Regions from separate parts of the Pseudaquabacterium inlustre genome, predicted to be linked through region 1. Evidence: predicted binding sites of a transcription regulator. Region 1 holds the regulator's gene; the other holds the start of a gene.

Region 1 (14,954 bases):
GAGCTGTGCCACCGCGCCGACACCAGCGAGCAGGTGCTGCACGGCGCCGGTGTGCTGCTGGCGCGGCTGGTGGCCTGGCTGAAGGCGCGCCAGGTGCGCGCTGCGCGCTTCACGCTGGTGATGCACCACGAGCCGCGCCACCGCCGCCACGACAGCGCCACCCCCGAGCGCAGCGAGCTCGAGATCGCCCCCGCCCAGCCCTCGGCCGATGCCGCGCACCTGGCCGTGCTGCTGGCCGAGCGCCTGGGCCGCCTGCCGCTGCCCGCACCGGCGCTGGAGCTCAGCCTGCACTGCGATCAGGTGCTGAGCGGCGGCGCGCCCGACGGCGAGCTGTTCGCCAGCCCCGGCAGCCGGCGCGAGGGCCTGGCCCGCCTGGTCGAGCGCCTGCAGGCCCGGCTGGGCCGCACCCAGGTGCTGCGCCCGGTGGCCCGGGCCGACCGCCGGCCCGAGTGCGGCACCGCCTGGCTGCCGGCCGATGCCGCACGCCTGCACCGGGCCGACGCGCCCGGCGACGGCCTGCCGGCCGAAGCTGCTGCGGCGCGCATCGCGCTGCCGCCGCAACCGCTGTGGCTGCTGCCCGAGCCCCGGCCGCTGGCCCAGCGCGACCGCGTGCCCCTGCACCACGGCCAGCCGCTGCAGCTGCTGGCCGGCCCCGAGCGGCTGGAAACCGGCTGGTGGGACGCCGGCCTGGCGCTGCGCGACTACTTCATCGCCCGCGACGGTGCCGGCGCGCTGCTGTGGGTGTTCCGCCGCCGCGACGCCACGGTCCCGCAGAACCCGCAGGACACGCCAGGCACCGTCTTGGACGGGGACTGGTTCCTGCACGGGCTGTTCGCCTGAGGGCGACGGGCCTGCGGCCACCGGGGTCACCTGCAGGCGCTACAGTGGGTCGGCACGTGGGCTGGGGGCCAGCCGTGGCGCCCTTCGCGGCTGCTGCGATGGGCCACCCCCGGTCCACCCACAGCCCACCGATCCACACCGCCAAGGACTCCCATGCGTCTCTTTCCCGTTCTTGCATTGCCCGTGGCCGCCGTCCTGCTGGCGGCTGGCGCCCATGCCGCCGATCCGGCCGAACGCACCATCACCATGCAGACCGTGGCCGCCGACGGCAGCCAGACGCCGGCCGGCACGGTGCGGGTGGTCAGCACGCCCTACGGCCTGGCCTTCTACCCGGCCCTGACCGGCCTGACGCCGGGGCTGCATGGCTTCCACGTGCACCAGAACCCGGCCTGCGGGCCGGGCGTGCAGAACGGCAACCCGGTGGCCGGCCTGGCCGCGGGCGGCCACCTCGACCCGGCCGACACCAAGCGCCATGGCGAGCCCTGGGGTGACGGCCACCTGGGCGATCTGCCGCCGCTGTTCGTGGCCGCCGATGGCAGCGCCCGCCAGCCGGTGCTGGCACCGCGCCTGAAGATGGCCGACATCGCCAACCGGTCGCTGATGGTGCATGCCGGCGGCGACAACCATGCCGACCACCCGGCGCCGCTGGGCGGTGGTGGGGCGCGCGTGGTCTGCGGCGTGATCGCGCCCTGACGTGCCCTGACGCACCGCGCCCTGACGCGCCGCGCGCGGGCCGATGGCCCCGCGAGGGGCCGCGCGTTCAGCGGCCGGGCTCGCCCAGTGCCAGCTTCAGGCCCAGCGCCACGAACAGCGCGCCGACGCCGCGGTGAACCCAGCGGCCCAGTCGGGCCGTGCCGGCCCCGTGGCCCAGGCGCTGGCGCAGCGTGGCCACCCCCCAGGCCAGGCCCAGGTTGACCAGCGTGGCATCGACCACGAACACCGCGCCCAGTGCCACGAAGGCCAGCGCCTTGTGCGGCGCATCGGCGGCGATGAACTGCGGCACGAAGGCCAGGAAGAACAGCGCCACCTTGGGGTTCAGCGCATTGGTCAGGAAGCCCTGGGCGAACACCCGGCGCCACGGCGTGGTGTCGGGCGCGGTCCGCGTGGATGCGGCCGTGCCGGCTTCGGGGGCCCGCGCGCGCAGCATGGCCACGCCCAGCCACACCAGGTAGGCCGCGCCCACCCAGCGCAGCAGCGTGAAGGCAGTGGCCGATCCGGCCAGCAGCGCCGACACGCCCAGCGCCGCGGCCGCGATGTGCACGCCGCAGCCGGCGCCCACGCCCAGCGCGGCCGCTGCCCCGGCGCGAAAGCCGCCGCTGGCGGCGCGCGTGGCGATCAGCGCCATGTCGGCGCCCGGGGTGATGTTCAGCAGCAGGCCGGCGGCGATGAACAGCGGCCAGTCGTGGATGCCTTCGAGCATGGGGCTCTCCGCAGAAGTGGACGATACGGACCGGCGTCAGACCAGGCCGAAGACGCCGGCCAGCGCGCCGGCGCCGATCAGCCACAAGGGCCCGATGCGCGTGCGCAGGCTCAGCGCGGCGGTGGCGACGACCAGCAGGCCGGCGCCGAGGTTGCTGCGCACCGGCGCCGTGAGGATCCAGCCGGTGGACAGCAGCAGGCCCACGGTGAGTGGCGCCAGCCCGGCCGTGAAGGCGCGCACCCACAGGGCCTGGGCATTGCGGCGGCCGTAGCGGCCGGCGGCCAGCGCCAGCAGCGACGACGGCAGCAACAGCCCGCTCATCGCCGCCAGCACGCCGGCCGGGCCGGCCGTGCTCCAGCCCACCAGCACCACGAACAGCAGGTTGGGCCCCGGTGCCGCCTGGGCGATGGCCACGGCGTCGGTGAACTGGGTGTCGGTGAGCCAGCCGCGCTCGGCCACCAGCCAGCGCTGCATGTCGGGCGCGGTGGTGATGGCCCCGCCCACCGACAGCAGCGACAGCACCATGAAGTGCCCGCACAGCGCCAGCAGCTCGGGGGTGCCGAGCGACTGCAGCGCGGTCACCGGCCGGCCTCGCGACGCCGCAGCACCGCGGCCACCAGCGCCATCGACGCGCCGCCCAGGCCCAGCACCACGCCGGCCAGCGGCCAGCGCCACAGGCCCACCAGGGCCAGCGTCAGCCCGGCCAGGCCCAGCGCCGGCCACCGGCCCAGCGGATGGGTCTTCAGCGTGCGGGCCAGCTTCAGCCCCGTGGCGACCACCAGGCCGGCGGCGACCGCGCCCATGCCGCGCAGTGCGCCGGCCACCCACGGCAGGTGCTGCCAGTGCCGGTGCAGCGCGCCGGCGGCCAGCACGATCAGCGCCGGGATCAGCAGCAGGCCGCCGGCGGCGCTGAGCGCGCCGCGCCAGCCGAACCAGCGGTCGCCGGCGATCAGCGCCACGTTGACGATGTTGGGGCCGGGCAGCACTTGGCCGGCGCTGAGCAGCTCGGCAAACTCGGCCGGCGTGAGCCAGCGCGTGCGCTCCACCAGCTCGCGGTGGGCCACCGGCAGCACGCCGCCAAAGCCCTGCAGCGCCAGCCGCGTGAAGGCCACGAACAGCTCGGTGCACGAGCCCGGCCGTGCCGGTGCGCTGTGCTCAGGGTGTTCAGCCACCGGCCACTCCGCTGCGCCGCCGCAGTGCCGTGGCCGCCCACAGGCTGGTGGCCAGCGCCGCCAGCATCCAGCCTAGGCCGGCCCAGTGCAGCTGACCGAAGCCGCCGGTGCCGGCCAGCATCGCGCCACCGGTGGCCGCGCCCACGGCCTGGCCGGCGTACAGCGCCGAGCTGTTCAGCGCCACCAGGGCCGGTGCCAGCGCCGGGGCGGCGATCGACAGCCGTGCCTGCTGCGCCGAGTTGCTGGAAAAGCAGCCCAGCGCCCAGGGCGCGCACACCGCCATCATCAGCGGCACGCTGGCGCCCAGCGGCCACAGCAGCAGCGACAGCGTCATGGCGCCCAGCATCATGGCCACCAGGCGCGAGGCGCCCAGGCGGTCGATGTGCCGCGACACCCACACATTGCCCAGCACGCCCAGCGCGCCGAACCAGAAGAACAGCCCGCTGACCGCCGCGGGCGAGGCGCCCAGCACCTGGCGGTAATAGGGCGCCAGGTACGCGAACAGCGTGAACTGGCCCGAGGCCGACAGCAGCGTGACCGCCACCGTGGCCAGCAGCGCCGGGCTGGTGGCCACCTGCGCCCAGCCGGCGCGCGACATGGCCGCCGGCCGTACGCCATCGGGCACCGCGCGCCACACGCCCACGGTGGCGATGCCGGCCATCAGCGCCACGCCGCCGAAGGCCGCACGCCAACCCAAGACCTCGCCGATCCAGGCCGCCAGCGGCATGCCCAGCACCGAGGCCACGCTCCAGCCCAGGAACACGAAGGTGATGGCACGGCCGCGCTGCTCGGGCGGCGCCATCACGGCGATGGCCGCGGCCGCCTGCGGCGAGAACACGGCCGCCGCCAGCACGGCCAGCGCGCGCACCGGCAGCAGCGTGGCGAAGCTGGGCATCAGCGCGCACAGCACATGGCCCAGCGCATAGATCACCAGCGACCAGGCCAGCAGGCGCCGGCGGTCGAAGCCGGCCACCACCGCGGCGGCCAGCGGCGCGCCGAGGGCCAGCGCCACCGCGGCCACGCTGATCAGCTGGCCCGCCACCGGGATGCTGATCTGCAGGTCACGCGCCAGGTCATTGAGCGTGCCGGCCGTGGCCATCACGCCGCAGCCGATGGCGAAGTTGCCGAACAGCAGGGCCCAGCGGGCCTTGGCCAGCGCCCAGGCGGGATCGACGGGCCGGGCGCCGGCCGGATCGCTCAACGGATCACCTTCAGCGCCTCGGGATTGACGATGTTGGTCGGCTCGTTGCGGATGAAATTGACGATGTTCTGGAACGCGGCGCCGAAGTAGAGCTCGTAGCTGTCCTGCTCCACGTAGCCGATGTGCGGCGTGCAAATGGCGTTCTCCAGGCGCAGCAGCGGATGGCCCTGCAGGATGGGCTCGCTCTCGAACACGTCCACCGCGGCCAGGCCGGGCCGGCCCTTGTTGAGCGCCGAGACCAGCGCGTTCTCCTCCACCAGCTCGGCGCGCGAGGTGTTCACGAACAGCGCGGTGGGCTTCATGCGCGCCAGGTGCTCCAGGCGCACGATGCCGCGCGTCTCGTCGCGCAGGCGCAGGTGCACGCTCAGCACGTCGCAGGTCTCGAAGAAGCTCTCGCAACTCTCCGCGGCCTGGTAGCCGTCGGCCACGGCGCGTGCGCGCGAGCCCTCGCTGCCCCACACCACCACCTGCATGCCGAAGGCGCGGCCATAGCCGGCCAGCAGCGTGCCGATCTTGCCGTAGCCCCAGATGCCCAGCGTCTTGCCGCGCAGCACCATGCCGATGCCGAAGTTGGGCGGCATCGACGCCGACTTCAGCCCGCTTTGCTGCCAGGCGCCGTGCTTGAGGTTGCCCACGTACTGCGGCAGGCGGCGCATGGCCGCCATGATCAGCGCCCAGGTGAGTTCGGCCGGCGCCACCGGCGAGCCCACGCCCTCGGCCACCGCGATGCCCAGGCGGGTGCAGGTGTCGATGTCGATGTGGCTGCCCACCTTGCCGGTCTGGGCGATCAGGCGCAGCTTGGGCAGCTTCTCGAGCAGGGCCTTCGGGAACGCGGTGCGCTCGCGGATCAGCACCAGCACCTCGGCGTCGCGCAGGCGCACCGACAGCTGACCGATGCCCTTGACGGTGTTGGTGAAGACCTTGGCGTTGAAGGGCTCCAGCAGCGGCGCGCAGCGCAGCTTGCGCACGGCGTCCTGGTAGTCGTCCAGAATGATGATATTCACCGGGGCATCTCTTTGCACATCAACCACTTAGAAGCCGATGTGCATCCGCTGCATGCACATCCATTGCTAAGTATTGTGCCCGCTTCGGCAAGGTCTGGTGGCAGTGGCTAGCATGTCCGCTGTTTCATTAACGACATCTCACACGGAGACAAACACGATGCCTTCCATCAGCATGCATTCGGCCAGCGTGCCGCTGTTCCAGAAGCAGCTTGGCGCCATGCTGGCCTGGCTGGACAAGGCCGAGGCCCATGCCCAGGCCCGCGGCTTCAGCCCCGACAACTACCTGCAGCTGCGCCTGGCGCCCGACATGCTGCCCTTCGTGTCACAGATCCGCATTGCCGGCGACACGGCCAAGGGTTGTGTGGCGCGCCTGGCCGGCGAGGAGCCGCCGAAGTTCGACGACGACGAGACCACCTTCGCGCAGTTGCGTGGCCGCATCCAGAAGACGCTGGACTACATCGGCTCGGTGCCGGCGGCCGCCATCGACGGCAGCGAGTCGCGCGAGATCGTGCTGCCGATGCGCCACCGCGATCCGCTGCGCTTCACCGGCGAGGTGTACCTGCGCCACTGGGCGCTGCCGAACTTCTACTTCCACGTCACCACCGCCTACGCGCTGCTGCGCCATGCCGGCGTGGCGCTGGGCAAGGGTGACTATCTGGCGATGGGCTGAACCTATCGAACTCCATAGGGGAGAAGTTCGCCGGCGTTGGGAAACACGCTGTCGAGCGCGCCCTGCAGTTCGCTTTGCGCGCGCTCGGTGGTGCGGCCCTCGCCGGCCAGCGCGCTGAACACCGCGCCGCGCAGCAGCCACAGGTCCAGCGGCTCCTGCGTCTGGCGCACCTGGTAGCGCAGCCAGTCGCCGCGCGGCCCATCCACCAGCGCGGTGGCGGCCATGAAGCGCTGCTTGATGTCGACGAAGCAGCGCCGCGCCGCGATGCGGGCGTGGCGGTCCTGCGGCAGGCCGGCCTCGGGCAGCCAGGCCGCGCCGGGCGCCCAGGGCGCCTGCGAATCCGGGGCCCCGATGGCCTCGGGGCGGGACGACAACGCCGGCACGGTCTGCAGCATCGGGATCATCCGTTCACCACCATCGGGTTGGGGGCAGTGCGCTGGGCGCGCACCGGAAAGTGCCGGTTCAGCCGCTCGATGCGGCGCTCGGCCTCGGCCTGGTTCAGCGCCACGGCCACCACGCCGTAGACCCGCGAGCGCAGGTGCCACAGCTCGCGCAGCGAGCGGGCCCGGGCGATGCGGTCGCCCAGGTCCCAGGGATCGGGCCCGGACAGGTCGGCCAGGCAGGCGATGAATTCGTCGCGCGCCAGCGTCAGCTGGTCGACCGGCGGCAGCGTGCTGCTGTGCGTCCAGCCCGGGCGGCTGTCCAGCCAGCGGCGCACCTTGGCGCGCCAGCCCAGCGACGAGGGCCACAGCTCCGGCGGGCACACCTCGATGCGGGAGTTCATCAGGCTGGAACTCGGCGGCACGCGGCGGTTCACCAGGCGGAGCATCCAGTCGGTCATCGGGCGCTTGTGGACAGTCATGGGGGGTACATCGGCAACAGACGCTCGGGTCTGAAGGGCCCCGGCACCAACGACCGGCGCAGCGGGCTTGGGGGGATTGTTCGGGGGCAGGCCTGTCGCCAGTGGGGTGAACAGGGCGGCGAAGCGCGCCCAGTTCGGTGCCGGGCGCGGGCGCTGATACGCTGCGGTACCGGCGCGGCCGCCACGGCCCGTCCCGAGCAAGACCTTGTGAGGACACCCCCGATGACCCGACGCTGGCTCCGCCGCATCGTCACCCTGCTGTTGTGGCTGCTGATCGGTGCGGCCGTTGCCGGCTGGATCTACAGCCGCCGCGTGCTGCCGCAGACCGAGGGCACGCTGAGCCTGCCCGGTCTGCGCGCCGAGGTGCGCATCGAGCGCGACCGCCACGGCATCCCCACCATCCGCGCGGCCAGCGTCAGCGACGCGATGTACGGCCTGGGCGTGGTGCATGCGCAGGACCGGCTGTGGCAGATGGAGACCCACCGCCGCATCGGCGCCGGCCGCCTGGCCGAGGCCTTCGGCGACGGGGCGCTGGACACCGACAAGTTCATCCGCACGCTGGGCGTGCGCCGCGCCGCCGCGGCGCAGTGGGCCAAGGCGAGCCCGGCCGCCCGCGAAGCACTGACCGCCTATGCGGCCGGCGTCAACGCGGTGATCGCCCAGCTGAAGGCGCGGCCGCCCGAGTTCATGCTGCTGGGCATCCAGCCCGAGCCCTGGACGCCCGAGGACAGCCTGTCGTGGGCGATCATGATGGCGCTGGACCTGGGCGCCAACTGGCAGGCCGAGGTGCTGCGCCTGCGCCTGGCCATGCTGCTGCCCAAGCCGCGCATCGACGAACTGATGCCGCCCTATGCCGGCGACTCGGTGCCGGCCACGCAGGACTACGTGGCCTTCTACCGCGGCCTGAAGCTCGATGCCCGCCAGGCCGGCGCGCCGGGTCTGCCGGGCCTGGGCGATGCCCACCTGCAGCGCCTGCTGGCGCTGGCGCCCGAGGCCGAGATCGACGGCCTGGGCAGCAACAGCTGGGTGCTGGCCGGCAGCCGCAGCACCACCGGCGCGCCGCTGCTGGCCAACGACCCGCACCTGAAGCTCTCGGCGCCGGCGCTGTGGTACTTCGCGCGCCTCGTGGCGCCGGGGCTGGACGTGGCCGGCGCGTCGATGCCCGGCCTGGCGTCCATCGTGATGGGCCAGAACGCGCGCATTGCCTGGGGCATGACCAACACCGGCCCCGACGTGCAGGACACCTACCTCGAACGCCTGCATGCCAGCGATCCCGCGCAGTACCAGACGCCCGAGGGCTGGGCCCGCTTCGAGACCCGGCAGGAGCAGATTGCCGTTCGCGGCCAGGCCCCGGTGACGATCACCGTGCGCAGCACACGCCACGGCCCGGTGATCTCGGACGTGGCGGTGGCCGGCGTGGCCGACGAGGCGCTGGGCCCCAAAGCCAAGCCCGGCTACGTGCTGGCATTGCGCTGGACCGGGCTCGATACCGACCAGGACATCATGGCCGCCTCGCTGATGATGATGGCCGCCGATTCGGTGGAGGCCTTCGTGCAGGCCGCCTCGACCTGGGTGGCACCGATGCAGAACATGGCCGTGGCCGACCGCGACGGCCACATCGGCCTGGTGTCGCCCGGCCGCGTGCCGCTGCGCAAGCCCGACAACGACCTGCAGGGCCTGGCCCCGGCGCCGGGCTGGGATGCGCGCTACGACTGGGCCGGCTTCCTACCGGTGGCCGAGCTGCCGCAGGTGCGCGACCCCGCCAAGGGCTATGTGGCCAACGCCAACCAGAAGATCACGCCGCCGGGCTACCCGCACTTCATCAGCCACCAGTGGGCGCTGCCGTTCCGCCACCAGCGCATCGAGCAGATGATCGACGCCCGCCCCAAGCACAGCCTGGATGACCTGGCGGTGATGCATGGCGACGTGAAGTCGCTGGCCGTGGCGCGCCTGCTGCCGCGGCTGCTGCAGGCCCGGTCCAGCCACCCGCTGGCCGCCGCGGCGATGAAGGCCCTGCAGGGCTTCGACGGCACCATGGCCGCCGACCAGGCTGCGCCGCTGATCTTCTGGGCCTGGAACCGCCAGTTGTCGCAGCGCGTGCTGGCCGACGAGGTGGGCGCGGCGATCTACGAGCGCATGCTGGGCCAGCGCGGCTACTTCGACGCGCTGGAAGGCGTGCTGGCGCGCGACGACGGCTGGTGGTGCGACGACAAGGCCACGCCGGCGGTGGAAACCTGCGCCGAGCAGGTGAACGCCGCCTTCACCGCGGCGCTGGACGAACTGCAGGCGCTGCAGGGCGCCGATGTGGCCGCCTGGCAATGGGGCCGTGCCCACCAGGCCCGCAGCGAGCACCGGCCGTTCTCGCGGGTGAAGGCGCTGGCGCGCTGGTTCGAGATCCGCCAGCCGGTGGGGGGTGACACCTACACGGTGAACGTCAGCCGCGTGAGCCTGAAGCCCGACGCCACCACCGGCGAGTACTACCTGGACGAGCACGGCCCCAGCCTGCGCGGCCTGTACGACCTGGCCGACCGCGGCCGCTCACGCATCGTGCACAGCACGGGCCAGAGCGGCATCCCGTGGTCGCCGCAGTACCGCAGCCTGGCCGAGGTGTGGCGCGGCGTGGGCTATGTGCCGCTGTTTCCGCCGGCCGGCGGCGAGGGCTGGCAGACGCTGGTGGTGACGCCGGCGAAGTAGCCGGCGAAACCGCGGCCAAAGCAGCCGCCAGCGGGCTGGCCGGGGGTCAGGGCAGCGTGTACTCGAAGCGGTAGCGGTGCACGCCGCCTTCGATCTCGATCATGAACTGCCCGCGCAGCCCGGACAGTTCACCGGTGCCGGAATCGGGCACCACGGTGATGGACAGCTGACGCGTCGTGCGGTCCATGCTGCCGCTGTGCTGGAACACGAAGCTGCCGCTGAGCCCGTGCAAGCTGCCGGTGAAGCGTTCGATGGCCACATAGCCGGCCGAGCCCTGGGTGGTGGTCAAGGCCGTGAGCATGCGGCCCGCGCCGGTTCCGGACAGGTCGCCGCTGAAGCGCTTGTCCAGTCGCATCTCGCCCAGGGCGTTGCCGTCGGCGGTATCGGCCTGGCCTTGCGGCGTCATCTGCACCTCGAAGGTGCCGGTGGCTTCTGGCATCACAGACTCCCGTACAGCCGCTTGCGCTCGGCGGTGTAGGCCCACCAGGGGGCGGGGGCCGCGCCGCGCATGAAGTCGGTGGCGGCCATGAAGGTGTCGAGCACGCAGGGGTCCTGGCGCTTGCCGCTGAGCGTGCACAGCGACTGGTACAGCGAGAACGCGTCGCGCTGCGCCAGGTCTTGGGGGTACCGGATGCCCAGGGCGCGCAGATCGGCCGCCATGCTGGGGCCGATGTTGGGCAACTGCTCGAGCGCCCGGCACTCGGCAGCGCTGCGGGCCTTGGGCGACTTGATCATCACATCAGCATGGTGTTGCGGATCAGGCCCACCGCCACGCCCTCCAGCGCGAAGCTGTCGGCGTCCGTCACCTGGATCACCGGGTAGTCGGGGTTCTCGGGCAGCAGCTCGATGCCGTTGCGCGTGCGGTGCAGGCGCTTCACGGTGACGTCGTCGCCCAGCCGGGCCACGACGATCTGGCCGTTCTTGGCGTCGCTGGCCTTCTGCACGGCCAGCAGGTCGCCGTCGAGGATGCCGGCGTCGCGCATGCTCATGCCGCGCACGCGCAGCAGGTAGTCGGGCTTGCGCGGGAACATCGAGGCCTCGACCACGTAGCTCTGGTCGATGTGCTCCTGCGCCAGGATCGGGCTGCCGGCGGCCACGCGGCCCACCAGCGGCAGCGTGAGCTGGGCCAGGCTGGGCAGGGGCAGCGAGAATTGGCGGCCGCGTGACTCGTTGACCGCACGCAGCGTTTCAGAGCGCAGGCGGATGCCGCGCGAGGTGCCGCTGACCAGCTCGATGACGCCCTTGCGGGCCAGGGCCTGCAGATGCTCTTCCGCCGCGTTGGCCGACTTGAAGCCGAGCTCGGCCGCGATCTCGGCCCGCGTGGGCGGCGAGCCGGTACGTTCGATCGTGCTTTGCACCAGATCGAGAATCTGCTGCTGGCGCGGGGTGAGCTTGGGGCCGTCGGGCAAGAAGGGCAGACCGGTCATGCACGCTCCTGAGTTTCCATCCAGTGACTGTATTTTCATCCAGATGAGGGCCTGATGCCAAGCCTTTCCGACGCAATTTCCGATGCCGGGCGCGGCGCGCGCGCCACGGTGGTGATCCTGGGCACCGGCGGCACCATCGCCGGCACCTCGGCCCGGGCCGGCGACAACGTGGGCTACACCGCCGCCCAGCGCAGCGTGCAGGACCTGCTGGCGGCCGTGCCGGCCCTGGCCGCGCCCGGCGCGCCGGCCATCGAGGCCGAGCAGCTGGCGCAGCTGGACAGCAAGGACATGGACCATGCCACCTGGCTGGCGCTGGCACAGCGCGTGCAACTGGTGCTGGCGCGGCCCGAGGTGGCCGGCGTGGTGATCACCCACGGCACCGACACGCTGGAGGAAACCGCCTGGTGGCTGCACAGCGTGCTGGCGACGCCCAAGCCGGTGGTGCTGACCGCGGCGATGCGCCCGGCCACCGCGCTGGCCGCCGACGGCCCGCAGAACCTGCTGGACGCCGTGACCGTGGCCGCCACGCCAGGGGTGCAGGGCGTGCTGGCGGTGCTGGCCGGCCAGGTGTTCGGCGCCTTGGGCCTGCGCAAGGCGCACACCTACCGGCCCGATGCCTTCACCGCCGGTGATGGCGGGCCGATCGCGGTGGTGGAGGAAGGGCGGCTGCGCCCGTTCCGGCCCTGGCCGGTGGCGGCAGGGCGCGGCGCCGCCGCGCTGCCGGCCGATCCGCAGGCCTGGCCCTGGGTGGAGATCGTTGCCAGCCACGCCGGCGCGCGCGGTGACGGCGTGCGGGCGCTGGTGGCGGCCGGCGTGCGTGGCCTGGTGGTGGCCGCCACCGGCAACGGCACGGTGCACCGCGAGCTGGAGGCGGCACTGGCCCAGGCGCAGGCGGCCGGCGTGGTGGTGTGGCGCAGCACGCGCTGCGCCGACGGCGTGCTGATCGGGGCCGTGGCCGAGGCCGCCGGCGCCGCCGCGGCCCTCTCGCCCTGGCAGGCGCGCGTGGCGCTGATGCTCAGCCTGATGGGCTGAGCACCGGCGCCCTGGCGCCTTCACCCTCAGGCGTGCTGGCGGCGGCGGCGGGCCAGCGCGCCCACGGCGGCCAGGCCACCGGCCATCAGCGCCCAGGTGCCGGGTTCGGGCACCGGCGCGGTGTAGCCGTTGACCTCGGCGGTGTAGGCGTGCAGCACGCCGGGCAGCAGGCTGTAGGCGCTGGTCAGCGTGGCGGCGGTGCTGCTGTTGCTGGTCAGCACGCAACCGGTGGTGCTGCCCACCGGGCACTGGATCGAGCTGGCGTAGGGGTCTGCCTTGCTGAAGTCGAACCACACGTCGAACTGCACGTTGCTGCCGTTCTGCGTGACGCTGTAGTCGTTGTCGGTGCCGGCCAGGATCAGGTAGCGGCCGTCGGCCAACTGCGGGCCCACGGCCAGGCCTTCCCACTTCTCGGGCGACTTGTTGCCCAGCGCGGCCAGCGTGTTGGCGTCCAGGTCGATCACCTTGGCGCCCTTGGTCACGGCGCTGAAGCCGTCCGGCAGCGCGCCGGAGGCGGGCAGCGCGATGCCGCTGACGTCGGTGGCGCCGGCCAGGTCGATCATGAACACGTTCTTGTCGGGGCTGGCCACGGTGGCGCCCACGCCCACGCCGCGGTTGTTGCGTTCCAGCACCATGAACTTGTCATTGCCCAGCGCCACGATGGCCGAGATGCCGCGGCCCTGGCCGCTGCTGTCGAGCTTGTAGGCGTACTGCGCTACGGCCGTGCCGCTGTCGGTGTCGTACTTGACGATGCGGCTGTAGACGCTGCGCGTGCCGGTGGCTGTCAGTCCATCGTCGGCCAGGCCGTTCTGCAGCACCGCGTAGGCGTACTTGCCGTCCGGGCTGATGGCCAGGCCCTCGAGGCCACGGTTGCCTTCGCGGCCGGTGGTGGGCGGCGTGGTGTTGTAGTTCACCGTGCCATTGACCTGGGGCACCAGGTTGGCCGGCACGGTGTAGGTCTTGACCAGTTGGCCGCTGCGGTTGAATTCGTAGACCGACGGGCCGTACTCGTCCGAGACCAGCAGGTTGCCGTTCTTCGGGTTGACGACCATGCCCTCGGGGTCGAACGAGGTGCCCAGCACGCTGCTGGGGTTGGGCGCCAGGCCGTTCAGCGCCACGCCGGCGGCGTTGCTGAACTTGATCGTCTGCACGACCTGGAAGTTGCTGATGGCGCCAGTGGTGGCGTTGACGTCCAGCGTGAAGCGCTGGATGCGCGTCTCATACGGCAGGGTGCCGCCGCCGGGGCCACGATCCGACAGGCCCCACCATTCGTTGCGGGCGCGGTCGTAGTAGAGGTCGGAGAAGAAGCCGACGCGGCTGTCGAAGGTGCTGCCACCGCTCAGGTCGGGCGTGCTGCCCGAGATGGCCAGGCCATTGACGAAGCTGACGCTGGAAACGGTCTGGGCCGAGGCGGCCTGGCTGAACAAGGCGGCCGCGGCGGTGGCCAGGGCCAGGGTCGTCAGACGGGGGCGAAACATCGTGGACATCTCCGGAAACCTTTGGAAACCGGAGAGCCTCGCGGCGGCGCATGTCCGTGCTGTGACAGGCGCCGCGGACCCCTTCAGACCAGGGGTCGTGGGATCGGTCAGACCACCGTCAGCGTCACATCCACGTTGCCGCGCGTGGCGTTGCTGTACGGGCAGACCTCGTGCGCCGTGGCCACCAGGGTCTCGAGCTCGGCGCGGTCCATGCCCGGCACCGAGATGCGCATGGCCACGCTGATGCCGAAGGCGCCGGCCTTGCCGGTCATCGGGCCGATGCCGACATCGCTGGTGATGCTGACTTCGGCCGGCAGGCGCTTGCCCTGGCGGCCGGCCACGGCCTTCATGGCGCCGATGAAGCAGGCCGAGTAGCCGGCAGCGAACAGCTGCTCGGGGTTGGTGCCGGCGCCGTCGTCGCCGCCCAGGGCCTTGGGCGTGGACAGCGTGGTCTTCAGGCGGCCGTCGTTCGATTCGGCGGTGCCGGCGCGGCCCCCGGTGGCGGTGGCGGTGGCGGTGTACAGGGCGGTGTCGATGGCCATGGTGCGAATCCTTTGCACGGCGGTTGGGGAAAGGTGCCGCGGCGTTCAGGCCGCGGCGGGAGGGGAAGCGTCGTTGGCCGCCTGGCGCAGTGCATCTCGCAGCTGGTCACGCAACTGCTTCAGGCGGGTGGTGAGTTCGGCGATCTCGGCCAGGTCGCAGGCCGAGGCGCAGGCGATGGCCTGGGGCACGGCCACGGCGCGGGCCTTCAGCGCGCGGCCCTCGGCCGTGAGCTGCAGCAGCACGCGGCGCTCGTCGGCCGCGTCGCGCTGGCGCAGCAGCAGGCCCTGGGCCTGCAGGCGCTTGAGCAGCGGCGTCAGCGTGCCCGAGTCGAGCTGCAGGCGCTCGCCGACCTGCGAGACGGTGACGCCGTCGCCCTCCCACAGCACCAGCATCACCAGGTACTGCGGGTAGGTCAGGCCCAGCGGCTCGAGCAGTGGCTTGTAGGTCTTGGTCATGGCCAGCGAGGCCGAGTACAGCGCAAAGCACAGCTGGTGGTCCAGCGCCAGCCAGGCCGCGGCGTCTTGCGGGGCCGCCGTAGCGGGCAGCGGGCTGGCGGTGGTGCGGGGGCGGCGCGAGGGCATGGGCTGAACTGTAGTTGGCAATTTAATTGC
Region 2 (14,954 bases), on a different contig from region 1:
TGCAGCTGGCCCAGGCCACGGCCACGCTGGCCGCCGGCGGCCAGCGCCACAAGCCCCACCTGGTGCGCGAGGTGGTCGACGTGGTGTCGGGCGCCTCGCGCAAGGTGGCCGCCGAGCCGCTGACGCCGGTGCCGATCAAGCCCGAGCACATGGAGGTGATCCGCCGCGCGCTGGTGGGCGTGAACATCGAGGGCACCTCGGCCACCGCCTTCCGCGGCGCCGGCTACCAGGCCGCCGGCAAGACCGGCACGGCCCAGGTGGTGAGCATCGGCAAGAACGAGAAGTACAACGCCGCCAAGATGGCCGAGCACCTGCGCGACCATGCGCTGTACATGGCCTATGCGCCGGCCGAGGCGCCGCAGGTGGCGCTGGCACTGATCGTCGAGAACGCCGGCTTCGGCGCCCAGGCGGCCGCGCCGATCGCGCGCCGCGTGTTCGACTACCTGCTGCAGGGCCAGTGGCCCAGCGACGAAGACATGGCCGCCACCCGCCAGGGCCAGAGCAGCGCACCGATCGGCACGCCGCGGCGCGCGGCCGAGGTGCCGCTGCCGGGCCAGCCGATGGCGCCGGCGTTGGGCGCCAGTGCCGCCAGTGCCGCCAGCGCTGCAAGCGCCGCCGGTGCCAGCAGTGGCGCCCGCACGGCCAGCGCCGCTGCGGCCACCCCAGGAGCCTCGCGATGAGCGTCGTGTTCGAACGGCCCAGCCTGTGGCAGCGCCTGAAGCCGGTACTGGGCGGCTTCGACGGCCCGCTGACCGCGGTGGTGCTGATGCTGGCCGCGCTCGGGCTGGTGACCATGTACTCGGTGGGCTTCGACCACGGCACGCGCTTCGCCGACCATGGCCGCAACATGATGATCGGCGCGGTGGTGATGCTCATCGCCGCCCAGGTGCCGCCGCAGCGGCTGCAGACGCTGGCCGTGCCGCTGTACACGCTGGGCGTGCTGCTGCTGCTGGCCACGCTGGCCTTCGGCATCACCAAGAAGGGCGCCACGCGCTGGATCAACCTGGGCATCGTGATCCAGCCCAGCGAGATCATGAAGCTGGCCATGCCGCTGATGCTGGCCTGGTGGTTCCAGAAGCGAGAGGGCCAGTGGCGCACGCCCGAGTTCGCCATCGCCGGGCTGCTGCTGCTGGTGCCGGTGCTGCTGGTGGCCAAGCAGCCCGACCTGGGCACGGCCATCCTGGTGCTCTCGTCGGGGCTGTACGTGCTGTTCTTTGCCGGCCTGTCGTGGCGGCTGATCGTGCCCGTGCTGCTGCTGGGTGCCGTGGGCATCACCACCATCGTGTTGATGGGCGACACGCTGTGCCAGCCCGAAGTGGCCTGGCACGGCCTGCGCGACTACCAGAAGCAGCGTGTGTGCACCCTGCTCGACCCCACGCGCGACCCGCTGGGCAAGGGCTTCCACATCCTGCAAGGCATGATCGCCATCGGCTCGGGCGGCCTCACCGGCAAGGGCTTCATGAGCGGCACGCAGACGCACCTGGAGTTCATTCCCGAGCGCACCACCGACTTCGTGTTCGCCGGCTTCGCCGAGGAGTTCGGCCTGCTCGGCGCCGGCCTGCTGCTGGTCTGCTACATCGCGCTGATCTTCCGCGGCCTGGTCATCGCGGCCCAGGCGCCCACCGCCTTCTCGCGCCTGCTGGCTGGCGCCATCACGCTGAGCTTCTTCACCTACGGCTTCGTCAACCTGGGCATGGTCAGCGGCATCCTGCCAGTGGTGGGCGTGCCGCTGCCCTTCATCAGCTATGGCGGCACTGCGATGGTGACGCTGGGCCTGGCGCTGGGCATGCTGATGTCCATCGCGCGCAGCCGCGGGCTGATGCAACGCTGACTGGGGCACCCGGCCTTGCGGGTACGCAAGGCCACCCGCCGGGCGGGTGCTCAGTCGGCTTGGGGCGGCCCAGCGCTCGACTGAGCCGCGTCTGCCACCGTCGGGCCCCAGGCCACCAGCGGAAAGCGCACCGTGAACAGCGCCCCCGGCGCCTGGCCCTGCGCCATCGCCACACTGCGTGGACGGGCGTCGGCGATGCTCATCTCGGCGCCATGCTGCTGCACGATCTCGTTGACGATGGCCAGGCCCAGGCCGCTGCCGTCGGTGTTGGTGCCGAGTGCGCGGTAGAAGGGCTCCAGCACCAGCGCGCGCTCGGCCTCGGGGATGCCCGGGCCGGTGTCCTCCACCTGCAGCACCACCACCTGGCCGAACGGGTCGTCCATCACGCGCACCGTCACCGTGCCCCCGGCCGGGGTGTACTGCAGCGCGTTGTCTACCAGGTTGCGCACCAACTCGCGCGCCATCACCGGCTGGCCCAGCAGGCGGCCGTGCAGTGCCGCGTCGGCCTCGGGGCCCTCGTAGCCCAGGTCGATGCGCTTGTCCATGGCCTTGGGTACGAAGTCGCGCACCGTCTCGCGCGCCAGCTCCACCAGGTTCACCGTCTCGGGCTGGCGCGCCAGCGTGCGTGCCTCGGCACGCGCCATGGCGAGCAGCTGGTTCACCATGTGCGCGGCGCGCTCGCTGGAATGCGCGATGTACTGCAGCGAGCGGCCCAGCGACTTGGCGTCCTGCTGGCCGGCGTCGATCTCGCGCTGCGCCAGCTCGGCCTGCATGCGCAGGCCGGCCAGCGGCGTCTTCAGCTGGTGCGCGGCATCGGCCAGAAAGCGCTTTTGCGTGCGCATCGACTGGTCCAGCCGCGCCAGCAGATCGTTGATGGCGCTGACCAGCGGCGCCACCTCCTCGGGCACGTCGCGCTCGGGCAGCGGCGCCAGGTCATGCGGCTCGCGGCGGCGGATGCGCTGCTGCAGTTCATTGAGCGGCTTGATGCCGCGCGCCAGCGCAAACCACACCAGCAGCACGGCCAGCGGCAGCACCACGAACTGCGGCACGATCACGCCCTTGATGATCTCGGTGGCCAAGCGCGAGCGCTTGTCCAGCGTCTCGGCCACCTGCACCAGCACCGGCAGTTCGCCCGGCACGCCGGTGGGCGGCAGCCACAGGTAGGCCACGCGCACGCCGTCGCCTTGCAGCTCGTCGTCGCGCCAGCGCAGCTCCTGCGGCGCGGCGGGGGTGTCCTCGGGAACCGGCAGGTTGCGGTCACCGGCCACGAATTCGCCCCGCGCCCCCAGCACCTGGTACAGCACGCGTTCGGCGTCGTCGGTGCGCAGCACCTCGCTGGCCACCTCGGGGTGGCGCAGCCGGATGGTGCTGGCCTTCTCGATGCTGCCCGGCTCCACCACCACCTGCCGCGCCACGGTGCGCGCCATGGCCGCCAGCTCACGGTCGAAGGGCCGGCTGGCGATGCTCTGCGCCACCAGCCAGGTCAGGGCCACGCTCAGCGGCCACAGCAGCAGCAGCGGCGCGAGCATCCAGTCGAGGATCTCGCCGAAGAGCGAGCGCTGTTCGCGGGGGGTGTCCATGGTGATGCGTGGCAGGATAACGCCCGGCCGTTCGCACAGCGCGAACCCAACCCAGCGATCGCCGCGGATCCGGCTCTGCCGGGCCGCTCGCGATGCCCCCTTGAGGGGGAAGCGCCGCAGGCGCCTCGGGGGTGGGCCTCAGTTCGGAATTTTCTCGAGGCAATAGCCCAGCCCCCGCACCGTGGCGATGCGGATCGGCCCCTGCTCGATCTTCTTGCGCAGGCGGTGGATGTAGACCTCGATGGCGTTGTTGCTGACCTCTTCGCCCCACTCGCACAGGCGCTCGACCAGCTGGTCCTTGCTCACCAGCCGGCCGGCGCGCTGCAGCAGAACCTCCAGCAGGCTCAGTTCGCGGGCCGACAGTTCCACCATCTGGTCGCTGATGTACGCCACGCGGCCGGTGGCGTCGAAGGTCAGGGGCCCGTGCTTGATGACGTTGGACGCCGCGCCCAGGCCGCGCCGCGTCAGCGCGCGCACGCGCGCCTCCAGTTCCTGCAGCGAAAACGGCTTGGCCATGTAGTCGTCGGCGCCCAGGTCCAGGCCCTTGACACGCTGCTCCACCGAATCGGCCGCGGTCAGGATCAGCACCGGCACCGCCGAGCCGCGGCCGCGCAGCTTGCGCAGCACGTCGAAGCCATGCATCTTGGGCAGGCCCAGGTCGAGGATCAGCAGATCGAACTCGTGCGCCGCCAGCGCCGCATCGGCCTCGCTGCCGCTGCCCACCTGATCCACCGCGTAGCCGGTGGCCCGCAGCGAGCGCAACAATCCGTCGGCCAGCACCTGGTCGTCTTCCGCGATGAGAATCCGCATCTTCGTCTCCTGCTGGTGCCCTGCCGTGACCAGAACCCGGCGCGCACCGGCCGGCTGGACTCGAATTGATTCTAGGCAGCCCGACACTTGCACATCCTGACAGCACGGCCCGGCGCGGGTTCATCTGCACTGTGGACTTGACCAGGCTGTTCAAACATACAGTAACTCGGCTATCATCGGGCCACGTACCCGAGGAGAGCCCACCATGGACGCACCCGTGAAAGCACTGAACACCGAAAAAGCCAAGGCCCTGCAAGCCGCCCTCGCCCAGATCGAGAAGCAGTTCGGCAAGGGGTCCATCATGCGGCTGGGCGACGGCGAGGCCGTCGAGGCGCTCGAGGTCGTCTCCACCGGCTCGCTGGGCCTCGACATTGCGCTGGGCGTCGGCGGCCTGCCGCGCGGCCGCGTCGTCGAGATCTACGGCCCCGAGTCCTCGGGCAAGACCACGCTCACGCTGCAGGTCGTGGCCCAGATGCAGAAGCTGGGCGGCACCTGCGCCTTCATCGATGCCGAACACGCACTCGACACCGCCTACGCGCAAAAGCTCGGCGTCAACCTGCAAGAGCTGCTGATCAGCCAGCCCGACACCGGCGAGCAGGCGCTCGAGATCGTCGACGCCCTGGTGCGCTCCGGCTCGGTCGACCTGGTCATCGTCGACTCGGTGGCCGCGCTCACCCCCAAGGCTGAACTCGAAGGCGAGATGGGTGACAGCCTGCCCGGCCTGCAGGCCCGCCTGATGAGCCAGGCCCTGCGCAAGCTCACCGCCACGATCAAGAAGACCAACTGCATGGTCGTCTTCATCAACCAGATCCGCATGAAGATCGGCGTGATGTTCGGCAACCCCGAAACCACCACCGGCGGCAATGCGCTCAAGTTCTACAGCTCGGTGCGCCTGGACATCCGCCGCACCGGCAGCATCAAGCGCGGTGAAGAGGTCATCGGCAGCGAGACCAAGGTCAAGGTCGTCAAGAACAAGGTCGCGCCTCCGTTCAAGACCGCCGAGTTCGACATCCTCTACGGCGAAGGCACCAGCCGCGAGGGCGAGATCATCGACATGGGCGTCGAGGCCAAGATCGTCGACAAGTCCGGCGCCTGGTACGCGTACAACGGCGAGAAGATCGGCCAGGGCAAGGACAACGCCCGCGAGTTCCTGCGCGAGAACCCCGACATCGCGCTGGAAATCGAAAACAAGGTGCGTGAGGCCCTGGGCGTGCCGCTGCAGCCCGGCCCGGCCGGCGACGCCGAGGCCTGAACCCAGGCACCGGGGTGCCGCCGCGTCCCGCCTCGCTGAAAGTGCGCGCGCTGCAATGGCTGGCGCAGCGCGAGCACAGCCGCGCCGAATTGCGCGCGCGGCTGCTGCGCGCCGCCGCCGGCCGACCGGTGCCGCCACCCGCCGTCAGTGCGCCGGGTTGGGCGGCCCCGCTCGAAGGCCCGGCGGGCGACGGTGATACCTTCGCGGCCGATGCCCCCGACGATGATTCGCAGGCGGGCGCTGATCCGGTCGATCACGCCCCCGAGGTCGATGCGCTGCTCGACTGGTTGAGCGCACGCGGCTACCTGTCCGACCAGCGCTTCATCGACAGCCGCATCCACACCCGCCAGGGCCGCTACGGCAACCTGCGCATCGAGCGCGAACTGGCCCAGCACGGCCTGGCCCCCGACGCCGACACCCGCCAGCAACTGCGCGACACCGAACTGGCCCGCGCCCATGAGGTCTGGCAGCGCAAGTACGGCGCGCCCGCGGCTGACCCCGGCGAGCGGCTGCGCCAGATGCGCTTTCTGGCCGGCCGAGGCTTCTCGTCCGACGTGGTGCGGCGCGTCATCCGCGGCCTGACCGACGACGAGGCCTGAAGCCTCCGGAGCCCCCCCATCCAGGGGCCCCCTCCAGCGCCTGCCAACCCGTCTTCACGACGTGCCGAAACGGCACAAGCGCAATGCCCGACTGCGCCACCGCGACACTCGTTCGGGTTTTCCGCAGTGCAACATGATAAATTGCGCAGGTTTGCTCGCCCCGCCTCGGGCGCCGGGCCAACACCGGGCTTGCCCACGGCGCGCCGTGCGCAGGCAGCACAAAGTTCTCTCGACAGCCAAGAGCCCACGATGAAAATCCACGAATACCAAGGCAAGGAAATCCTGCGCCAGTTCAATGTGCCGGTGCCGCGCGGCATTGCGGCGTTCTCGGTGCAGGAGGCGGTGGAAGCCGCGCAGAAGCTGGGCGGCCCGGTGTGGGTGGTCAAGGCGCAGATCCACGCGGGCGGCCGCGGCAAGGGCGGTGGCGTGAAGGTCACCAAGACGCTCGACGGCGTGAAGGACTTGGCCGGCCAGATCCTGGGCATGCAGCTCAAGACCCACCAGACCGGCCCCGAAGGCCAGAAGGTGCGCCGCCTGTACATCGAGGAAGGCGCCGACATCGGCAAGGAGTACTACGTCTCCCTCGTCACCGACCGCGCCTCGCAGAAGGTCGCCTTCATCGCCTCCAGCGAAGGCGGCATGGACATCGAGGAAGTGGCCCACGCCACGCCCGAGAAGATCACCACCGAGCTGATCGACCCGCTCACCGGCCTGGGTGACGCGCAGGCCCGCAAGATCGCCGAGGCCATCGGCCTGAAGGGCGTGTCGGTCGACCAGGCCGTGCCGCTGTTCCAGAACCTGTACCGCTGCTACATGGACACGGACGCCAGCCTGGTGGAGATCAACCCGCTGAACTGCGACAGCAAGGGCAACCTGATCGCGCTGGACGCCAAGTTCAACTTCGACGCCAACGCGCTGTTCCGCCACCCCGAGATCGTGGCCTACCGCGATCTGGACGAGGAAGATCCGGCCGAGGTGGAAGCCAGCAAGTTCGACCTGGCCTACATCAGCCTGGACGGCAACATCGGCTGCCTGGTCAACGGCGCCGGCCTGGCCATGGCCACGATGGACACCATCAAGCTGTTCGGCGGCGAGCCGGCCAACTTCCTGGACGTGGGCGGTGGCGCCACGGCCGAGAAGGTGACCGAGGCCTTCAAGATCATGCTGAAGAACCCGGACGTCAAGGGCATCCTGGTGAACATCTTCGGCGGCATCATGCGCTGCGACACCATCGCCGAGGGCGTGATCACGGCCTGCAAGGCGGTGAACCTGGGCGTGCCGCTGGTGGTGCGCATGAAGGGCACCAACGAAGACCTGGGCAAGAAGATGCTGGCCGACAGCGGCCTGCCCATCATCGCCGCCGACACGATGGCCGAAGCCGCGACGAAGATCGTCGCCGCCGTCAAGTAAGCCCAGGAGAACACGACATGTCCATCCTCATCAACAAGGACACCCGCGTCATCACGCAGGGCATCACCGGCAAGACCGGCCAGTTCCACACCAAGGGCTGCCAGGCCTACGCGAATGGCAAGAACGCCTTCGTGGCGGGCGTGAACCCGAAGAAGGCTGGCGAGAGCTTCGAAGGCATTCCCATCTACGCCAGCGTGAAGGAAGCGGCCAGCGCCCAGGGCGCCACGGTCAGCGTGATCTACGTGCCGCCGGCGGGCGCCGCGGCCGCGATCTGGGAAGCGGTGGAAGCCGACCTGGACCTGGCGATCTGCATCACCGAAGGCATTCCGGTGAAGGACATGCTGGAAGTGCGCAACAAGATGAAGGCCAAGGAAGCGGCCGGCGGCAAGAAGACGCTGCTGCTGGGCCCGAACTGCCCGGGCCTGATCACGCCCGAAGAGATCAAGATCGGCATCATGCCGGGCCACATCCACCGCAAGGGCCGCGTCGGCGTGGTCAGCCGCTCGGGCACGCTGACCTATGAAGCCGTGGCGCAGCTGACCGAGCTGGGCATCGGCCAGTCCAGCGCCGTGGGCATCGGCGGCGACCCGATCAACGGCCTGAAGCACATCGACGTGATGCGCCTGTTCAACGACGATCCGGACACCGACGCGGTGATCATGATCGGCGAGATCGGCGGCCCCGACGAGGCCGAGGCCGCGCGCTGGGTGAAGGCGAACATGAAGAAGCCGGTGGTGGGCTTCATCGCCGGTGTGACCGCCCCTCCGGGCAAGCGCATGGGCCATGCCGGTGCGCTGATCTCGGGCGGCGCCGACACGGCCGACGCCAAGCTGGCGATCATGGAGGAGTGCGGCTTCACCGTCACCCGCAACCCCAGCGAGATGGGTCGCCTGCTCAAGGGTCTGCTGAAGATCTGAGCCCCGGCGCACCAACGGCGCCGCTGAGGCGCCGCGACCGGTGACACCTATTCAACGACAGCCACCTGCGGGTGGCTGTCGCGCTTTCGGGCGCCGGCGTCCGCCTTCAGACGCCCGCCAACGCCATCGCCACCGCTTGCGTAGTTTTACGAACGGTGGCGGGCCCTGCGCTTCCTACACTTCCAGGTTGCCCCGTGCGGCGCCGCGTGCGCCGATCCACGGGACCACAAGACCGCCGGAGAGACTTCCATGGACCTGATGTCCGCCGCATTCTGGGCCGCGCTCGGCTCGATCATCCTTGCCAACATCCTGCTGTCGGGCGACAACGCGGTGGTCATCGCCCTGGCCGCCCGCTCGTTGCCCGAGCACCAGCAGAAGAAGGCCATCTTCTACGGCAGTGCCGCCGCCATCGTGATGCGGATCGGCCTCACGCTGCTGGCCGCCGAGATGCTGAAGTGGCCCTACCTGAAGATCATCGGCGGCGTGCTGCTGGCCTACATCGGCGTGTCGCTGCTGCTGGAAGACGATGGCGACGGCGATGTCGGCAGCGACAAGAGCGGTGGCCTGATGGCCGCCGTGCGCACCATCCTGGTGGCCGACCTGGTGATGAGCCTGGACAACGTGCTGGCCGTGGCCGCTGCGGCCAAGGGCGACACCACGCTGCTGGTCATCGGACTGGCGATCAGCATCCCGCTGATCATCTTCGGCAGCACCATGCTGCTGAAGGTGATGGAGCGCTTCCCGGTCATCATCACCATCGGTGCCGGCCTGCTGGGCTTCCTGGCCGGCGAGATGATGCTCACCGACCCCGCCGTCGCCCAGCACCTGGGCAGCGTGCCGCACTGGGTGGTGCAGGCGGCCGGCGCCCTGGGCGCCCTGGGCGTGGTGGCCGTCGGCCTGCTGCTGCAGCGCCGCCAGGCTGGCCACACCGCCGAGGCCTGAGCCCGGCCACCGCGGCGGGTGCGTGACAAGACACCGCCCGCCGCCCCCCGGTGATGCTGCGAAAGGCCCGCAGTTTCCCAGGCTCTGCTGTTTTCTGGCCTAATCCTGCCCCAGAAGGGGAGTAGCCCCCCAGTTCGCCGCCGGTGCGCCCGCACCTTGCGGCCTGGGTCGGCGGGTCGTCAATACGAAGCATTGCTTCCGGCCCGTCGGGCGGTGTGCCATCCAGGCACCGCCGGGCAAGACCTTCGACGCGTGCACCGCCTGGCGTGCATCGGGTCGAAGGCCGCGGTCCCCCCCGCGCATCTGGCATCCGATCTCCGAGCGCTGCCGCGTCGCCACAACGACTCGACACCTTCCGGAGATTCCATGACCCTGTTTTCCCCCGACTGGTTCGCCGCATTGGCAGCCATCGTCCTGATCGACCTGGTGCTCGCTGGCGACAACGCCATCGTCATCGCCCTGGCCGCGCGCAACCTGCCCGACACCCTGCGCAAGCGCGCGGTGCTGTGGGGCACGGTGGGCGCCATCGTCGTGCGTGCCGCCATGACGCTGGTGACGCTGTGGCTGCTGAAGATCCCCGGCCTGATGCTGGCCGGTGGCCTGGGCCTGGTGTGGATCGCCTACCGCCTGCTGGTGCCGGCCGACGATGGTGACGACCATGGCACGCCGGCCGCCAGCTTCTGGGGCGCGATGAAGACCATCGTCATCGCCGACGCGCTGATGGGCATCGACAACGTGCTGGGCGTGGCTGGCGCGGCCCATGGCGACATGACCCTGGTGATCCTGGGCCTGCTGATCAGCGTGCCCATCGTGGTGGCTGGCAGTTCGGTGGTGCTGCGCCTGATCGACCGCTTCCCGGTCATCGTGCAGCTGGGCGCCGCGGTGCTGGCGTTCACAGCGGCCAAGATGATCGTCGCCGAGCCGCTGCTGGACGCCGTGTTCGACCCGCATGCGCTGGCCCGCTGGGCGCTGTATGCGCTGCTGATCGCCGGCGTGCTGCTGGCCGGACGCTGGGCGCAGGCCCGCCGCCAGCCTGCCGAGACCTGAGACGCAACGGCGGCGCCCACGCCGTCCCCCGCCCACGTGAGCGGCGGATGACCGCAGGCCTGCGCCTGTGCTAACGTGCCCCGGCCATCCATCACCGGGCGTCACGGGAGGCGCAGTGGCCTGGTTCTCGTTTCTTCGTCGCGAGTCTGCCGCGCCAGCCATGGCGCGGCCGCTGCCCCTGCTGGCCGGGCGCTACCGCATCGGCTCGCGCCTGGGCGGCGGTGCCGTGGGCGAGGTCTACGAGGCGGTTGATCTACGCACCGGCGCGTCGGTGGCCGTCAAGCGCATCCCGCTGGGTGCCGACATCCCGTCGGCCGAGCGCGCCGAATGGCTGGCCCGCCTGCACCGCGAGGCCGACATCTCCCGCCGCCTCGAGCACCCCGACATCCTGGCCGTGCACGAGGCCGGGCTCACCGCCCACGAAGCCTGGCTGGCGATGGAGCGCGTGCACGGCAACGACCTGAGCCGCTACACCCAGCCCAGCCGCCTGCTGCCCGAAACGCTGGTGCTGCGCATCGGCGCGCGCGTGGGCGCCGCGCTGGCGCATGCGCATGCGCGCGGCATCGTGCACCGCGACCTGAAGCCGGCCAACGTGGTGGTCGACCTGGGCACCGGCGTGCTCAAGCTGATCGACTTCGGCGTGGCCCGCGTCGACGACGCCGCGCAGACACGCACCGGCATGACGCTGGGCACGCCGGCCTACATGGCGCCCGAACAACTGGCCGGCGCGCCCGCCAGCGCCGCCACCGACACCTACGCGCTGGGCGTGATGCTGTTCGAGCTGCTGGCCGGCCGCCGCCCGCACCAGGCCGACACCCTGGGCGAACTGCTGCGCTCCACCCACCGCGAGGCGCCGGCGCGCCTGGCCGTGCTGCGCCGTGACCTGCCGGCCACCGTGGTCGCGTCGGTCGAAAGTCTGCTGGCCCGCGAGCCCGAACAGCGCCCGACCGACCTGGCCGACTGGGCGGCCAACCTGGCGGCGCTGGCCGCCGTGATGGCGCGCGTTCTTGCGCCGGATGTCGCGTTCCGACTGTAGGGGGCCGCGATGATCCCCCGTGGCTTCCGATGCAAAATCGCCCGCTCCCCCGGCCCACGCGCGCAGCGCCCAGCATGACCTTCGAGTTCTTCCACGCCGTCGACACGGGTCGCTCGCGCACCAACAACGAGGACTCGGTGGCGGTGGACGAAGGCAATGCGCTGGCCGTTCTGGCCGACGGCATGGGCGGCTACAACGCTGGCGAAGTGGCCAGCGGCATGGCCACCAGCTTCATCTGCACCGAGCTGGGCCGCTGGCTGGCCCAGGCCGCACAGCGCGCCAGCGACCTGGAAGTGCGCCGCGCGATGGACATCTGCGTGGACAACGCCAACCGCGCCATCTTCAACGCCGCCAACGCCAACCCGCAGTACGCCGGCATGGGCACCACACTGGTGGTGGCGGTGTTCCGCGAAGGCCAGCTGCGCCTGGGCCATGTGGGCGACTCGCGCGCCTACCGCTGGCGCGGCGGACAGCTGACGCAGATCACGCGCGACCATTCGCTGCTGCAGGAGCAGATCGACGCCGGCCTGATCACCCCCGAGCAGGCGGCCTTCTCGGCCAACAAGAACCTCGTCACCCGCGCCGTGGGCGTGGAGGACACGGTGCTGCTGGAAACCCATCTGCACGAGCTGCAGCCGGGCGACGTCTACCTGATGTGTTCCGACGGCCTGTCGGACATGCTCGATGACCCGATGATCGCGCGCCTGTTGCAGACGCACGACGCGCTGCCGGCCGCCGGCAAGGCGCTGATCGACGCGGCCAATGAGGCAGGTGGAAAGGATAATATCGCTCTCATACTCGTGCGGGTAGCGGGAGGGACCGCGGCGCCCGGGCGTCCGTGGTGGAAGTTCGGCCGCTGACGCGGCAGTTCTGCAGCGATGCAGGCGTTCTCGAGCCCATCCCGGGCTGGATGAAAACGTAGAAGGTCAAGCATGGGCAAGCTGGTGGTGTCTCTCGACGGCGTGGTGATCAAGGAAGTCCAGATCACCAAGGACAAGACCACGCTCGGCCGGCGGCCCTACAACGACATCGTCATCGACAACCTCGCCGTCAGCGGCGAGCACGCCGTGCTGCAGATGGTGGGCAACGACGTCTTCATCGAAGACCTCAACAGCACCAACGGCACCTACATCAACGGCAAGGCGATCAAGAAGCAGCTGCTGGCCCACAACGACACGGTCGAGATCGGCAAGTACAAGATCAAGTTCCTGGTCGAGGAAGGTGGCGACTTCGAGAAGACCATGATCATGCGGCCGGGCGGCAGCACCGGCGTGCCGCCGCACCCCTCGTACCTGCAACCGGCCGGCGCCAGCCCGGCGGGCGTGTCCAGCCCGATGGGTGGCATGGGCGGCCTGAGTGGCGCAGCGGCCTTGGCCGGCACCACCGCGTCGATCAAGGTGCTCACCGGCGCCGCCGCCGGCCGCGCCGTCACGCTGACCAAGGTGGTCACCACGGTGGGCAAGCCTGGCGTGCAGGTGGCATCGATCACCCGCCGGCCCAACGGCTACGTGCTGGCCCATGTGGAGGGCCAGCAGCGCCCCACGATCAACGGCGTGCCCATCGCCGGCGACACCGCACCGCTGCACCACGGCGACCTGATCGAGCTGGCCGGCACGCAGATGCAGTTCGTGCAGGGCTGAGCGCCCTGCCGCGGCCAGCGGCGGCACGTCTCCCGGCCACGTGATCGACTTCACATCGCCGCGCTCCGCACGGCACGCAGTCGTTCAGGTCGTGGACAACTGAGCGGCCTCAGGCTTGCATCCGCCGCAGGGGGCGGCGACGATCGCGCCACCGCCGCGGCTCGGCTCGCCGACGCGCGACGGACCCGCCACCCACCCCGGCTGGCACCCTTCGCAATCGTTCCCGCCCGCCCGGATGGCGGCTCCGTCCTCCATGCAGATTCGCGTCCTGGGCTGCTCTGGCTCCATTGCCGCAGGCTGCCGCACCACGGCCTTCCTGCTCGACGACGACGTGCTGATCGACGCCGGCACCGGCGTGGGCGATCTCACGCTCGATGAACTGGCCGGCATCCAGGACATCCTGCTCACCCATTCGCACCTTGACCATGTGCTGGGTGTGCCGCTGCTGGCCGACAGCGTGATGCGCCGCCGCACCGGCCGCCCGCCGATCCGCGTGCACGGCCTGCCGGCCACGCTGGACGCCCTGCGACAGCACCTGTTCAACGGCCAGATCTGGCCCGACTTCACCCGCCTGCCGTCGGCCGAGCGGCCCATCCTGACCCTGCATCCGTTCGACACCGGCGAGGTGCTGAACCTGGGCGCGCGCCGCGTCGAGGTGCTGCCGGCCCAGCACACCGTGCCGGCCGTGGGCTTCGCCGTGCTGGCCAGCCAGGGCGCCTGGGTGTTCACCGGCGACACCGGCCCGAACGAGGCCCTGTGGCAGCGGCTGGCCCAGATGCCGGTGGCCCACCTCGTCATCGAAACCGCCTTCCGCAACGACGAGCACCGCCTGGCGGCGCTGAGCCGCCACCTGCACCCGTCTGCGCTGGGCCAGGAACTGGCCCGGCTGCAGGACGGCAGCACCGTGTGGATCACCCACATCAAGCCGGGCGAGCTGGACACGGTGATGAGCGAGATCACCGCCCTGGCGCCCCGCCACAGCGTGCAGGCCCTGAGCGCCGGCCAGCGCCTGACACTGACGTGATGCGGCAGGGGTGACGAAAAACGTCACCCGACCGACGCGCCGTGTGACACAACGCGGCACCCCGACCGGCCCGGTCGTGAAGAAACACCGCGCCAGACCCCTGAACCCCTCACATCCGGTGTTGGCACGCGTCCTGCGATGAAGCACTCGTCGTCCCCACCCACCCGTTTCCGTTCCACCCGAGGAGCTGCACCATGAAGCGCAATCTGCAACAAGGTTTCACCCTGATCGAACTGATGATCGTCGTCGCGATCATTGGCATCCTGGCCGCCGTGGCCCTGCCGGCCTACCAAAGTTATGTCACCAAGGCAGCCTACTCGGAAGTGATTGCCGGCGCGGCGAACTTCAAAAAGGGCGTGGAGATTTGCTACAGCCAGACGAATGCGCTGGCGGACTGCGGCACGCCGGGATCGAATGACGTTCCGAGCAACATGACCGCCACCACCACCGGCGCACTCAACAAGGTCGAGACCGGCGCTGGTGGCGTGCTGACCATGACGCCGAATGCCTACAAGGGCATCGACGCCGGCGACACCTGCGTGATGACGCCTGCGGCCGGCAATGGTCGAATCACTTGGACCTTCAGCGGTGCATGTGTGACAAAGGGCTACGTGAAGGGCGCCGCCGCCACCGGCACAGGCACCTGATCTCGGTTCCCATCAACGCGTGAGTTTCAAGGGGGCTTCGGCCCCCTTTACGTTTTGCACAGGATGTCTTTGCGACACGCACGCTGGCGCATGCCCTTGGCTGTTGCGCTGCTGTTTGCACCCACTCTGCTCCCGGCCATCGCCTGGTTGGTCGTTCGACATCCGACGGACATCGTCGGACTGAGTCCCAGGGTGGATGACATCGGGGGGCCCTGGTTC

Evidence for each region. Region 1 encodes LexA, which represses DNA repair genes until DNA is damaged. Its sites were predicted from a motif close to ACTGTATNNNNATACAGT; they were not measured.
Region 2: the regulator LexA is predicted to act here: its motif matches at 4,367-4,384, upstream of recA (recombinase RecA).

Annotation. Positions count from the first base shown of each region.
Region 1 covers NZ_JBBUTH010000009.1:7,476-22,429, forward strand. The annotation lists gene AACH10_RS17510 (Y-family DNA polymerase) at 1-840, shown strand, start outside; gene sodC (superoxide dismutase [Cu-Zn] SodC) at 994-1,533, shown strand; gene AACH10_RS17520 (LysE family translocator) at 1,601-2,260, opposite strand; gene AACH10_RS17525 (chromate transporter) at 2,297-2,842, opposite strand; gene AACH10_RS17530 (chromate transporter) at 2,839-3,432, opposite strand; gene AACH10_RS17535 (MFS transporter) at 3,425-4,633, opposite strand; gene AACH10_RS17540 (D-2-hydroxyacid dehydrogenase family protein) at 4,630-5,637, opposite strand; gene AACH10_RS17545 (DUF1993 domain-containing protein) at 5,795-6,307, shown strand; gene AACH10_RS17550 (hypothetical protein) at 6,310-6,711, opposite strand; gene AACH10_RS17555 (hypothetical protein) at 6,708-7,169, opposite strand; gene AACH10_RS17560 (penicillin acylase family protein) at 7,392-9,863, shown strand; gene AACH10_RS17565 (DUF3224 domain-containing protein) at 9,910-10,302, opposite strand; gene AACH10_RS17570 (helix-hairpin-helix domain-containing protein) at 10,302-10,598, opposite strand; gene lexA (transcriptional repressor LexA) at 10,598-11,272, opposite strand; gene AACH10_RS17580 (asparaginase) at 11,345-12,322, shown strand; gene AACH10_RS17585 (esterase-like activity of phytase family protein) at 12,349-13,800, opposite strand; gene AACH10_RS17590 (organic hydroperoxide resistance protein) at 13,908-14,342, opposite strand; gene AACH10_RS17595 (MarR family winged helix-turn-helix transcriptional regulator) at 14,388-14,924, opposite strand.
Region 2 covers NZ_JBBUTH010000008.1:220,757-235,710, forward strand. The annotation lists gene mrdA (penicillin-binding protein 2) at 1-680, shown strand, start outside; gene rodA (rod shape-determining protein RodA) at 677-1,831, shown strand; gene AACH10_RS15560 (sensor histidine kinase) at 1,882-3,411, opposite strand; gene AACH10_RS15565 (response regulator) at 3,550-4,221, opposite strand; gene recA (recombinase RecA) at 4,427-5,473, shown strand; gene AACH10_RS15575 (regulatory protein RecX) at 5,488-6,072, shown strand; gene sucC (ADP-forming succinate--CoA ligase subunit beta) at 6,322-7,482, shown strand; gene sucD (succinate--CoA ligase subunit alpha) at 7,500-8,399, shown strand; gene AACH10_RS15590 (TerC family protein) at 8,649-9,341, shown strand; gene AACH10_RS15595 (TerC family protein) at 9,708-10,388, shown strand; gene AACH10_RS15600 (serine/threonine-protein kinase) at 10,549-11,424, shown strand; gene AACH10_RS15605 (Stp1/IreP family PP2C-type Ser/Thr phosphatase) at 11,499-12,284, shown strand; gene AACH10_RS15610 (FHA domain-containing protein) at 12,357-13,064, shown strand; gene AACH10_RS15615 (MBL fold metallo-hydrolase) at 13,318-14,088, shown strand; gene AACH10_RS15620 (pilin) at 14,283-14,735, shown strand; gene AACH10_RS15625 (phosphoethanolamine transferase) at 14,826-14,954, shown strand, end outside.